3 regions of the Pseudoduganella lutea genome follow, and region 3 is predicted to be linked to each of the others. Evidence: predicted binding sites of a transcription regulator. Region 3 holds the regulator's gene; each other region holds the start of a gene.
The links. Region 3 encodes LexA, which represses DNA repair genes until DNA is damaged. Its sites were predicted from a motif close to ACTGTATNNNNATACAGT; they were not measured.

Region 1 (3,970 bases), 3.4 Mb from region 3:
AGGATGGCTGGATCGCGTTGTCCGTGGCGGACAACGGCGCGGGCATTGCTCCAGGGAATCTCGAACGGGTGTATGATCCCTTCTTCACTACCCGGCCCGGCGCGGGTGGTTCCGGCCTGGGCCTGCACGTGACGCACAATATCGTCACCGGCGTGCTCGGTGGCCGGATCGCCGTGCGCAGCGCGCCGGGCGCCGGCAGCACCTTCACGATGACCCTTCCCGCGATCGCTCCCCGATGAAACGTAAGCTGTTCCTGAGTACCCTGCTGCTGGCCGCCATCGCCGGCGCCGCGCCGGCCCCCTGGTGGCTGTGGGAAAGCGTGACCGGCAGCGGCGCCAAGGTCTGCTCGCAGACGCCGCTCGGCCCCGGCTGGCGCAAGCTGCTGGGCCCGTACAAGGATTCCCGTTGCGAGAAGTTGATTCGTGTTCAATAATGGCCCGACAAGCTTTTTCACACCGACGGAGGAGACATGTTTCAGAATCCCGAGCAATTTGCCCAAGCGACGAAAGCCCTGTTCGAGTTCCAGCTCGAAACCTTCAACACGCTGACCAGCAAGGCGGTCCAGGGCATTGAACAGGTTGTGCAACTGAATATCGACACGGCCAGGAGCGGCGTCGAAAAGAACATCGCCGCCGGCAAGGAGCTCAGCCAGGCCACGGACCCGAAAGCAGCCATGGCGGCCGCCAGCGCACGGATGCAGAACCTGACCAACGTGGCCGAGTACAACCACCAGCTGGGCCAGATCCTCGCCGAAATCCACACCGAATTCAGCACTGCCGCCGAAGCCCACCTGGCCGAAGCGCGCAGCAACTTGTCGGCGCTGATCTATGACGTGACGCAGAACGTGCGCCCGGGCTCCGAGAATGCGGTGGAAATCGTCAAGACGGCGATCGACAATGCCTTCGCGGGCTATGAACAGGTCACCAAGGCCACGCGCCAGGCCGTTGCCGCATTCGAGGACCAGCTGGCGAAAGCGGCCTCGCTCGCCGAACAGCAGGGCGCCGGACAGACCAAGCACTGACGTCGTTGCGCGTATTGCCGGCATAAAATAAAACGCTGGGCAAGCGGCGGGAGAAGCGATAGACTGTATATAAATACAGCTATCGCCCTCCCGCTTTTTTTTTTGCGCCTGTTTTGGCCGCCTGTTTTGGCCACTACTGTTAGCCGCTTCTTTTTACCGCCGTTCCGATTGCCCGCATCCCCGCAGTACCGATGAAACCAGTCCTCGAAAACCCTTTTTACTACCTGGATAACTTCCACCAGGTGCTGGAATGGATCGGCGAACGCTATGCCGACCTGCTGGACAGCGAGGAGCGCGACTTCATCGACCGCTTCCCCGCCCTGCCCCGGCCATCGCGCGCGCTGTTGGTGCGCATGGTGATGCGCAAGGGGCAGCTGTTTCGCGCCTCGAAGCTCGTCTACGAGGAAATCGGCTGCGCCCGCGCCGCCGCCGCGGCGCTGGCGGAAACCGGCTGGATCGTCGTCGATCCGGCCATGTCGCTCGATGAACTGTTCGACCTGCTGCAAAAGCCGGAACTGTGCCAGGCCTTCGGGCTGGCCGGCGCGCTGCGCTCGGCCCGCAAGGAAGCGCAGCTGGAGGCGCTGCGCGCGGAGCACGACACCGCGCGGCCCTTCTCGGCATGGTGCGGCGACGGTGCGCCGCGGGACGAAGCCTACCGCATCGTCGCAAAACCGCTGTGCGACCGGCTGCGGCTGATCTTCTTTGGCAATTACCACCAGGACTGGACGGAGTTCGTGCTGTCCGACCTCGGCGTGTTCCGCTTCGAGCACGTGGAAATCTCGGAAGCGGCGCGGGGCTTTCGCACGCGCCGCGACATCGACGACTACCTGCAGTTGCACGCCTGCCGCGAACGTTTCGGCAATGGCGAAGCGCCGCTGGACGTGCTGCGCGACGTGCCGCCGCCCGGCACGGACAACGAATGGCTGGCCAGCCGCCGCCACAAGCTGCTGTTCCAGCTGGGCCAGCAACTGGAGAAGCTACGCGACTGGGCCGGCGCCTGCACCGTCTACAGCGACTGCGCCTATCCGGGCGCGCGGGCGCGCGCGATCCGCGTGCTGGAAAAGGACGAGCAGTTCGGCGCCGCCTGGGAACGGTTGCAGGCAGCCATGGCGGCGCCGGAAAGCGAAGCGGAGCGGCAGCACCTGCTGCGCATGGCGCCACGGCTGGCGCGCCGACTCGGCCATCCGCGGGGGAGCACCGGCAAGGCTGCGCCGCCAAGCCGGTTCGACCTCGCCTTGCCCCAGCCGGATGGCCAGTGGTGGGTCGAAGGCGTGGTGCGCGACCACCTGAACCGCGAGGAAGCGCCCGTCTTCTACGTGGAAAATGCCCTGATCAATTCGCTCTTTGGCTTGCTGTGCTGGGATGCGGTCTTTGCCGCGATTCCCGGCGCCTTCTTCCATCCGTTCCACCACGGCCCGGCGGACCTGCACAGCGCCGACTTCCACCGCCGCCGCACCGCACAATTCGATGCCTGCCTGGCGCAACTGGACGACGGCAGCTATCCGGCCACGATCCGGCGCAACCTGGAAGCCAAGCGGGGCATCTCGTCGCCGTTCGTGTTCTGGGGCGCGATGGATGAAACGCTGCTCGAGCTGGCACTGCACTGCATTCCGCCGGCGCACCTGAAGCAAGCGTTCCTGCGCATCCTGCAGGATGTGAAAGCCAACCGCACAGGTTTTCCGGACCTGATCCAGTTCTGGCCGGCCGAGCGCCGCTACAACATGATCGAAGTAAAGGGCCCCGGCGACCGCCTGCAGGACAACCAGCTGCGCTGGATCGACTACTGCGCGCAGCACCGCATGCCGGTCACCGTCTGCTACCTGCAATGGGCGCCGCAATGACGGTGGAGATCGTGAATACGGGCCCGGTGGACACGGCCGCGGCGGGACCCCGTTACAGGGTGGCCGTGCGCGCGCTGTGCGAGTTCACCGCCAAGACGGGCGACCTGGACCTGCGCTTCACGCCCTCGCCGACCGCGCAGGAAGGCATCGCCGGGCATGGCGTCGTCACGTCGCGCCGTGACGACGATTATGAAAAGGAGATCGCGCTGTCCGGCGATTTCGGCCCGCTGCACGTGCGCGGCCGCGCCGACGGCTACGACCCGAAGCGCAACCAGCTGGAGGAGATCAAGACCTTCCGCGGCGAGCTCGATCGCATGCCCGGCAACCACCGCGCGCTGCATTGGGCGCAGTTGAAGGTCTATGGCCACCTGCTGTGCGCCGCGCGCGGCTTGCCGTCGCTGCGCCTCGCGCTGGTGTACTACGACATCGGCTCGCAGAAGGAAACGCATCTCGTCGAGGAGCATGCCTCGGCATCGCTGCGGGCCTATTTCGAAGCGCAGTGCGGCCTGTTCCTGGCCTGGGCGGAAATGGAACTGGCGCACCGCGCCGCGCGCGACGAGCAACTGAAGGCGCTGCGCTTTCCGCACGCCGACTTCCGCCCCGGCCAGCGCGAACTGGCCGAGGCGATGTTCAAGGCCAGCGCCCGTTCGTGCGCGCTGCTGGCGCAGGCGCCGACCGGCATCGGCAAGAGCGTGGGCAGCCTGTTCCCGCTGCTGAAGGCCGCCGCCGCCCATGGCCACGACAAGATCTTCTTCCTGGCGGCGAAAACATCGGGGCGGCGCATGGCGCTCGATGCCGTCGAGTCGATCAGGGCGGGCGCGCCGCTGCTGCCGCTGCGCACGCTGGAACTGGCGGCCCGCAGCACGGCCTGCGAGCATCCCGACAAGGCGTGCCACGGCGAATCGTGCCCGCTGGCGAAGGGTTTTTACGACCGACTGCCCGCAGCCCGCGCGGCCGCGGTGCGCGAGCCGATGCTCGACCGCGCCGGCGTGCGGGCGGTCGCGCTGGCGCACGACGTGTGCCCGTACTACCTGCAAAGCGAACTCGTTCGGTGGGCCGATGTGATCGTCGGCGACTACAACTATTATTTCGACGTGACGGCCATGCT
Region 2 (3,970 bases), 180 kb from region 3:
GGCCAGGTCTGGGCGCTGGCGTCGGCCAGCAGGTTTTCCTTGGCGGCGCGGCAGCCGTAGGTCAGCGCGCGCAGTTGCCACGGGTCGAGCTGCGTGCCGTTCGCGGCAAGCTTGCGCGCCACGAGGTGGGCGAGGGCGAGGTCCATGTTGTCGCCGCCCAGCAGGATATGGTCGCCCACGGCCACGCGGTGCGGTTCCAGCACGCCATCGCGCTCGGTGATGGCGATCAGCGAGAAGTCGCTGGTACCGCCGCCGACGTCGACGACGAGGATGATGTCGCCAGGCTTGACTTCCTTGCGCCAGCGGCCTTCGCTGCCCTGGATCCAGCTGTACAGCGCGGCCTGCGGTTCTTCCAGCAGGGTCACGGCCTGGTAGCCGGCGGCACGGGCCGCCTCGGCGGTCAGCTCGCGCGCCGCGGGGTCGAACGAGGCGGGGATCGTCACCGTCACGGCCTGCTCGCCGAATGGCGCATCCGGGTGCGCCGTGTTCCATGCCTGGCGCAGGTGCGCCAGGTAGCGGGTGGACGCTTCCAGCGGCGACACGCGGGTCACTTCTTCCGGCGCGTCGTTCGGCAGGATCGCGGCGCGGCGGTCCACGCCGGGGTGGCACAACCAGCTCTTCGCGCTCGACACGAGGCGGATCGGCGTGGTGGCGCCGCGGCTGCGCGCCATCTCGCCGGCAACCGAGGTTTCACCTTCCGAGCTCCACGGCAGCGCCAGTTCGCCCGGCGGCAATTCATCGGGGTGCGGCAGGTACAGGAACGAGGGCAGCAGCGGCAGGTCTTCCACCGTGCCTGGCGCCGTCAGCTGGGGTACGCCCAGCACCGACTGCTGCGTCTTTTCGCCATCGCTGCCCGCCAGGTCCACATAGGACAGCGCGCTGTGCGTGGTGCCCAGGTCGATGCCGATCGCAAAGCGTGGCGTGTTGGTGGTTTCGCTCACAGTTCCACCTCCGCCGGCGCCAGCACTTTCGCGTCATGCGCTTCGGCCAGCTTCGGCAGGCGCACGGCCGTGGCGCGCCAGCCGCGGTGGCTCAGCGTGCCCTTGAATGGCGGCTTGCCGACGACGTTGCCGGTCAGGCGCACGGCGGCGGCATCGAAGCCTTCTTCCAGCGTCACGCGGCTGCCTTCGGCTTCGGCGCGGGCCGGTTCGATCGTGAAGTGTTCCTTCAGCACCTTGCTGCAGCCTTCGTGCACCACGCGCGCGGCGGCGCCGATGTCGGCATCCGAATAGCCGGCCAGGTTTTCCTGCGTGAAATCGATAAGGCGCGCTTCGCGCTGCAGCAGCGACAGCAGTTGCAGCGCGGCATCCGGCGTGGCTTCGCGCAGCGGTGGGGCCACCGGCGCAGGTGCGGGGGCCGGGACGGGCGCAGGAGCCGGCGGCGGCGGGGGAGCTGAAGGAGCAGAAGGAGCCCTGATGGGGCCGACCTGGTCGTTCTGGAAGCGGGCGGCGAATTCGGCGTCACCGAGCGTCTTGAAGAAGGCGCTGAACGCAAGCGGGATCCTCGCCAGGAAGGACGGAGTAGTCGTGGTCATATTGGGTTTGTAGGGTGGGGCCCGGTTCGATACCGGACGGACAATTGCGAATCATACCAGTTGAGGAACTGCCAACGCACGTGCGGTGGTTGCATGCCCTTGAAAACAGGCCTAGAATACTGTATATACATACAGTTATAGTGAAACGCTGGAGCTCCCATGCACCGAGATAACTTCACCACAAGTAACTTGTTTTCAAGTCACCTCGCCACGGACCGCGAGCCTCATGCCGGGCAAGTCATGTCCATGCCCCGGTCGTTGAAGGCGCTGAAAGGGCGCGGCGCCGTCACGAACGTGCAGGGCCGCTACGAGCTGGACGTGCGCGAAACCTTCGACGATGGCTGGTTGCGCGAGGAAGAGGAACCCCGGGTCTGGCGCACCCAGGTGACCGAGGAAACGGCGAAATCGATCCTGTCGCGCAACCAGTCGCCGGACATTCCCTTTGGCGTATCGCTGAATCCCTACCGAGGTTGCGAGCACGGCTGCATCTACTGCTTTGCCCGGCCCACGCACAGCTACCTGGGCCTGTCGCCCGGGCTTGATTTCGAGAGCAAGCTGTTTGCAAAGATGAATGCGCCGGACCTGCTGCGCGGCGAACTGTCGAAGCCCGGCTACACGGTGGAGCCGATCGCGCTGGGCGTCAATACCGATGCCTACCAGCCGGTCGAGCGGGAACTGAAGCTCACACGGCGCGTGCTCGAGGTCTTGCAGGAATGCCGGCACCCGGTGGGGCTGATCACGAAATCCGCGCTGATCGAACGCGACATCGACATCCTCGCGCCCATGGCGGAAAAGCGCCTGGCCGCGGCGTCGATCACGCTGACCACGCTCGACCCGAAGATCGCTCGCACGCTGGAACCGCGCGCCGCCGCGCCCGAGCGCCGGCTGCGCGCCATCCGCACGCTAACGGAGGCGGGCATCCCGGTCGGCGTGTCGGTCGCACCGATCATTCCGTTCGTCACGGAGCCGGAAATCGAGAAGATCATCGAGGCGGCATTCGATGCCGGCGCCGTCCAGGCCAGCTACGTGGTGCTGCGGCTGCCGTGGGAAGTCAATCCCCTGTTCCAGCAATGGCTGGAAGCCCACTTCCCGGACCGCGCCCAGCGCGTGATGAACCGCGTTCGCGAAATCCATGGCGGCAAGGATTACGACGCCTCGTTCGCCACGCGGATGAGCGGCCAGGGTCTGTGGGCCGACCTGATCCGCCAGCGGGTGGAAAAAGCCATCCAGCGTTGCGGCATGGCGGGGCGGGGCAGCCGGTTCCGGCAGCTCGATTGCACGCGGTTCCGGCCGCCACTGGTCGTGCCGCAGATGGGAGCGAAAGCGAAGCAGGCCGAGGCGGCAGGGCAGTTGAGCCTGTTTTGATGGCCGCCCTGGATGATCTGGTTGACGCAGGTTGATGACAGTAACTTGCACCGGTTTGCGTAACCGATCCAACTTCTGACAGATGCCGAGCCAGGAACAGGATTTCCTAACATCAACATTTGACATTTATCAGAGTAGTGAAACGATGCCCATGATTAAATTATTTCCTATTGGAACTAATTTATCAGTAGCGCCCACCCTTTGTGGCCGGGCGCTGCCCGCCGGGGGAAATCGTGTTTATCTCTACATCCAGGATCGTCATTTGCCATCCCGTATGGCGCTATCTCTGGCCATTCCAATCCAGGGGCCGGTTGATTTCATATGCGATGCTGCTTCCAGCCGGCTTGCTGGCAATATCGTCCCTGCTGTATTTCCTCGCCCGGGGGCGCCACTGTTACCGGTTCTGCTGGTGGGGGCAATGGGTGGCATTCCGGTATCGTATGCCATGCTGCCGGCGGAAATGACGATACGCACGAGCGGCGGCACCGGCAAAGTCGCGCGCGCGATCCGCGAACATATCCTGGCATCGAGTTACATGATCACGGCAATGGGCAACGGCGCAATCCGCTATACGCCTGTCGGTTCGCGCTGGTTGCGGTGGGGTGAAAATAAGGTCACTGTGTCGCCATGCGGGGATTCCATGCTCCTCCTCCAGGGCTCCGTATTCGGCCTTTTCAGGCTCCGGAAACTGCTGGAAGGTTCCCGGGCCGGCCCCAGCGGCGTCATATCAACTGCGAGCTGAGCGACAGCGGGCCGAGGCCTTATGGCCGAGGCCTTATCCGCCGGCAAGCGCCAGCAAATGGCGCTCGATCGCGAAAACATGCTCATCCTCGTGCCCCATCGCGCGCAGCGCATGTGCTAGGTGCACGAGGTATTCCACATTCGGCCCGCTCGGGCCGCGCGCGGCGGCGATATGCCGGGCGATATCGGCTTCCGACGCTTCGCCCAGATAAGCCGCATTGTCGTGCCGCGCAATGTAGACCAGGCCGGTCTCGCTGCCGCCATCGTCGAAGCGGATATCGATTGGCAGCCGCAGGTAGCCGTTCTTTTCGCGGTGATCGAGGTGCGCGA
Region 3 (3,970 bases):
GGCCGATTATCTGGACCGCATCGAGCAAGCGCGCCACAATCCGAAAGAAAAAGTCGAGGACGCCGCGCGCAACCACCTGAACCTGAATGCGGCCACGACCGAAGCGTAAATAACGGGCTCCTCGCGGAGCCCTTTTTATTGCTTGAAATCCTGGAACATTTCCCAAAACCGGGGTCAGACCCCGAATTTGGGAAACATTTCCTGAAATCGGGGTCTGACCCCGTTTCTCGGCAACTATTCCGATAAGACATGAACGACAAGAAAAACTACGGTTTCACCACCACGATCCTGCACGGCGACCGCCAGAAGAGCATCGAGCAAGGGTCGCTGCACAAGCCTGTCCACACGTCCGTCGCGTTCGGTTACACCGATGCGCGCCAGCTGGCCTCCGTATTCCAGGGCCGCGAGCCGGGCTTCCGCTATGGCCGCCAGGGGAACCCGACCGTGTCGGCGCTGGAAGAAAAAGTCACCAAGATGGAAGACGGCGTCGCCACGCTGTGCTTCGCCACCGGCATGGGGGCCATTGGCGCCGTGTTCCAGGCGCTGCTGCGTGCCGGCGATCACGTGGTCTCGTCGTCCTTCCTGTTCGGCAATACCAACTCGCTGTGGCAGACGGTCGCCGGGCAGGGCGTCGCCGTCGATTTCGTCGATGCGACCGATGTCGCCAACGTCGAAGCCGCGCTGAAGGACACCACGCGCATCGTGTTCGTGGAAACGATCGCCAATCCGCGCACCCAGATCGCGGACCTGGAACGCATCGGCGCGCTGTGCGCGGCAAAGGGCATCCTGTACATCGTCGACAACACGATGACCACGCCTTACCTGTTCCGTCCGAAAGCGGTTGGCGCCGGCCTCGTCATCAATTCGCTGACGAAATCGATCGCCGGCCATGGCAACGCGCTGGGCGGCAGCCTGACCGATACCGGCGCCTACGACTGGAGCCGCTACCCGAACATCTTCGAGAACTACAAGAAAGCCGCGCCGGCGATGTGGGGCATCACGCAGGTTCGCGCCAAGGGCCTGCGCGACTTCGGTGCCTCGCTGGGGCCGGAAGCGGCGCACCACATCGCCGTCGGTGCCGAAACGCTGGCGCTGCGCATGGAGCGCACCTGCGCCAACGCCAGGGCGCTGGCCGAGATGCTGGAAGCCGATCCGCGCGTGGCCGCCGTGCACTATCCCGGCTTGCCCTCGCACCCGCAGCATGGCATCGCGACCGACCTGTTCAAGGCCTATGGTTCGCTGTTCAGTTTTGAACTGCGGGACGGCATCGACTGCTTCGACTACCTGAACCGGCTGAAGATCGCCGTGCCCGCCTCGAACCTGGGTGACACCCGCACGCTGGTGATCCCGGTTGCGCACACGATCTTCTACGAGATGGGGGCCGAGCGCCGCGCCTCGATGGGGATCGCCGAATCGCTGATCCGCGTTTCCGTGGGCATCGAGGAGACCGACGACCTGGTGGACGATTTCCGCAAGGCGCTGGATGCATGATGGCGAGGCATGAAGGTTGATGCATGAGGGTTGAAGCATGATCCAGCGCTGGATCGGTGCCGCCGCCGCACTGGCCACGGTATTTGCCGCAGCGGCCGCGCGGGCTGAAGTCTCGGTGCCGCTGGCGCTGGAGCGGGGCATCCCCGTGGCCCAGCTGACCATCGCCGGTCATGTCTTCCCGTTCACGTTCGATATCGGTTCGTCGCGCACGCTGCACCTGACGCGCGAGGTGATGGCCAGGATTCCCGGCCTGAAACTGACGGGCCGCAAGATGCGAAGCGCCGACCTGACCGGCAAGGTGCGCGAAGAAGAGGAATTCGTCATCCCTGACCTCGTCGTCAACGGCGTGTCGTTCGGCGAGGTGAAGGGCGTGTCGTATGAGGCGTGGGGCCTGGGTATCGGCAAGGGGGCCGGCCTGCCGCCGCACTCCGTCGTCGGCCTCGGCCTTTTCGCCAGGCAGCCTTTCGTGTATGACCAGTCCGGCCGCACCTTGCGCTTCGGCGCGCCGCTCGAGCCGGGCTCCGGCTGGCAGCCGCTGGCCCATGAGCGGGTGCACGAAGGCATCGTCGCCAGCTTGTCGAACGAGCGTGCCCGCTACCGTCTGGTGCTGGATTCCGCCGCCAACATCTCGATCGTCAAGCCGCAATCGGTCGAGAAGCAGGGAGACCGGCCGACCCGCTGCGATGTGTTCGGGCCGGACAAGCCATGCAGCTTCGTGTCCGTCTCGTTGCCGGGCGGGGCGGCGATCACGCCCTACCTGATGCCCTTGCCAGGGTTCTTCCAGCCCGACGGCATCCTCGGCGCCGACTTCTTCGGCAGGTATGCCGTGTATGTGGACCAGGCCCAGGGGAAGGTGGCAGTGCGGCCGCCGTCGAGGTAGGGCGCTGAGGTAGCATCTGAAGTAGCTGTGGAGACAGCCGTAGAGACAGCCAATAAGGCAGGCCCGCGAAGCAGGGCGCCGTGACGGAAGTCGCTGGCGAACAGGTGTCGTGCCGGCCATTGCGAGCCGGCATGACGCATGCCGTACCGGCTGGTGCAAGCCGGCACGACAGGAGAGCAAACGTGAAGCGTCAGTGCCAGGCGCGCAGCAAGCCGACCGCGAGGCCTTCCAGCGCGAATTCATCTTCGGGCTTCACGGTGATGATCTTGAAGTCCGGATTCTCCGGCAGCAGCTCGATCGTGGCGCCGGTGCGGCGGTAGCGCTTCACGGTGACTTCGCTGCCGATGCGGGCCACGACGATCTGGCCATTCTTGGCGCTATCGACCTTCTTGACCGCCAGCAGGTCGCCATCCATGATGCCCACGTCGCGCATCGATTCGCCACGCACCTTCAGCAGGAAATCGGGTTTCGCGGAGAACAGGGCCGGGTCGACGCTGTAGGTTTTTTCCAGGTTTTCCTGCGCCAGGATCGGCGAACCGGCAGCCACGCGGCCAATCAGCGGCAGTTGCATCAGCAGCGCCGCGGGCACCTGCGGCATGTAATCGGTTGCATGCGCACTGCCCGGCGTGCCCGCGGGCGCAGAAGGCCCCGCCGCCCGCACGCCACGGTCGCCCAGCAGGCGAATGCCGCGCGACGTGCCAGCCGTGATTTCGATCGCACCTTTGCGCGCGAGCGCCTTCAGGTGCTCTTCGGCCGCATTGGCCGACTTGAATCCCAACTCGGCGGCGATCTCGGCGCGGGTTGGCGGGAAGCCGGTGGTATCGATGGCATCCCTGATCAGGTTGAGAATTTGTTCCTGCCTTGCGGTGAGCTTGATCATGATGCGAGTAGCCGTAAAAATAGCTGTGGATATAGACAGTCTGTATTTTTGTACAGTGCCTGCGCGATTGCAAGAGAAAACACGATTCAGGCGCAGAAATATTTCATGAAAACCGGTGACAGGCACCAATTTGCGGGAAATGTTGCAGAAAACCCATGCCAGGAAGGTGTGGGCGGGGGCAGGCAATCTCCGTTACGCGGGCGTGGACCATGCTCCACGACATCCCCGCTTCGCCAGCGGTTTCGCAGCGGACGTGCAACGGCGGAATGGCTTGCCGACAGCCTGGCGGCGGCGGTGGCGGACCGCCGGGCGGCTAGCCATTGGTGAAAATATCTGCTATTCTAGCGGGCTTACCTCTTCCCACACCTGTCTTGACGCCAGGGTGGGCTATCAACAGTCCTTAAGGGAGTTTGCATGCGTCACTACGAAATCGTATTTATCGTCCATCCGGACCAGAGCGAGCAAGTGCCCGCGATGATCGAACGTTACAAGGCCAGCGTCACGTCGCGCGGCGGTAACGTCCACCGCGTGGAAGACTGGGGCCGCCGTCAAATGGCGTACTCGATCCAGAAACTGGCCAAGGCACACTACATCTGCCTGAACATCGAGTGCGACAACGACACGCTGGTCGAACTGGAAACCGCGTTCAAATTCAATGATGCCGTGCTGCGTCACCTGACCGTCAAGATGAAGAAAGCGGAAACCGCTCCTTCGCCGAT

Region 1: the regulator LexA is predicted to act here: its motif matches at 1,084-1,101, upstream of EWM63_RS02415 (VRR-NUC domain-containing protein).
Region 2: the regulator LexA is predicted to act here: its motif matches at 1,653-1,670, upstream of EWM63_RS20930 (PA0069 family radical SAM protein).

Annotation. Positions count from the first base shown of each region.
Region 1 covers NZ_CP035913.1:591,426-595,395, forward strand. Annotated here, with positions in the region: gene EWM63_RS02400 (ATP-binding protein) at 1-239, shown strand, start outside; gene EWM63_RS02405 (hypothetical protein) at 236-433, shown strand; gene EWM63_RS02410 (phasin family protein) at 470-1,021, shown strand; gene EWM63_RS02415 (VRR-NUC domain-containing protein) at 1,213-2,862, shown strand; gene EWM63_RS02420 (ATP-dependent DNA helicase) at 2,859-3,970, shown strand, end outside.
Region 2 covers NZ_CP035913.1:4,901,958-4,905,927, forward strand. Annotated here, with positions in the region: gene EWM63_RS20920 (Hsp70 family protein) at 1-941, opposite strand, end outside; gene EWM63_RS20925 (DUF2760 domain-containing protein) at 938-1,534, opposite strand; gene EWM63_RS20930 (PA0069 family radical SAM protein) at 1,775-2,899, shown strand; gene EWM63_RS20935 (hypothetical protein) at 3,045-3,641, shown strand; gene EWM63_RS20940 (gamma-glutamylcyclotransferase) at 3,675-3,970, opposite strand, start outside.
Region 3 covers NZ_CP035913.1:4,723,435-4,727,404, forward strand. Annotated here, with positions in the region: gene purF (amidophosphoribosyltransferase) at 1-109, shown strand, start outside; gene EWM63_RS20085 (cystathionine gamma-synthase family protein) at 250-1,491, shown strand; gene EWM63_RS20090 (hypothetical protein) at 1,529-2,371, shown strand; gene lexA (transcriptional repressor LexA) at 2,562-3,251, opposite strand; gene rpsF (30S ribosomal protein S6) at 3,666-3,970, shown strand, end outside.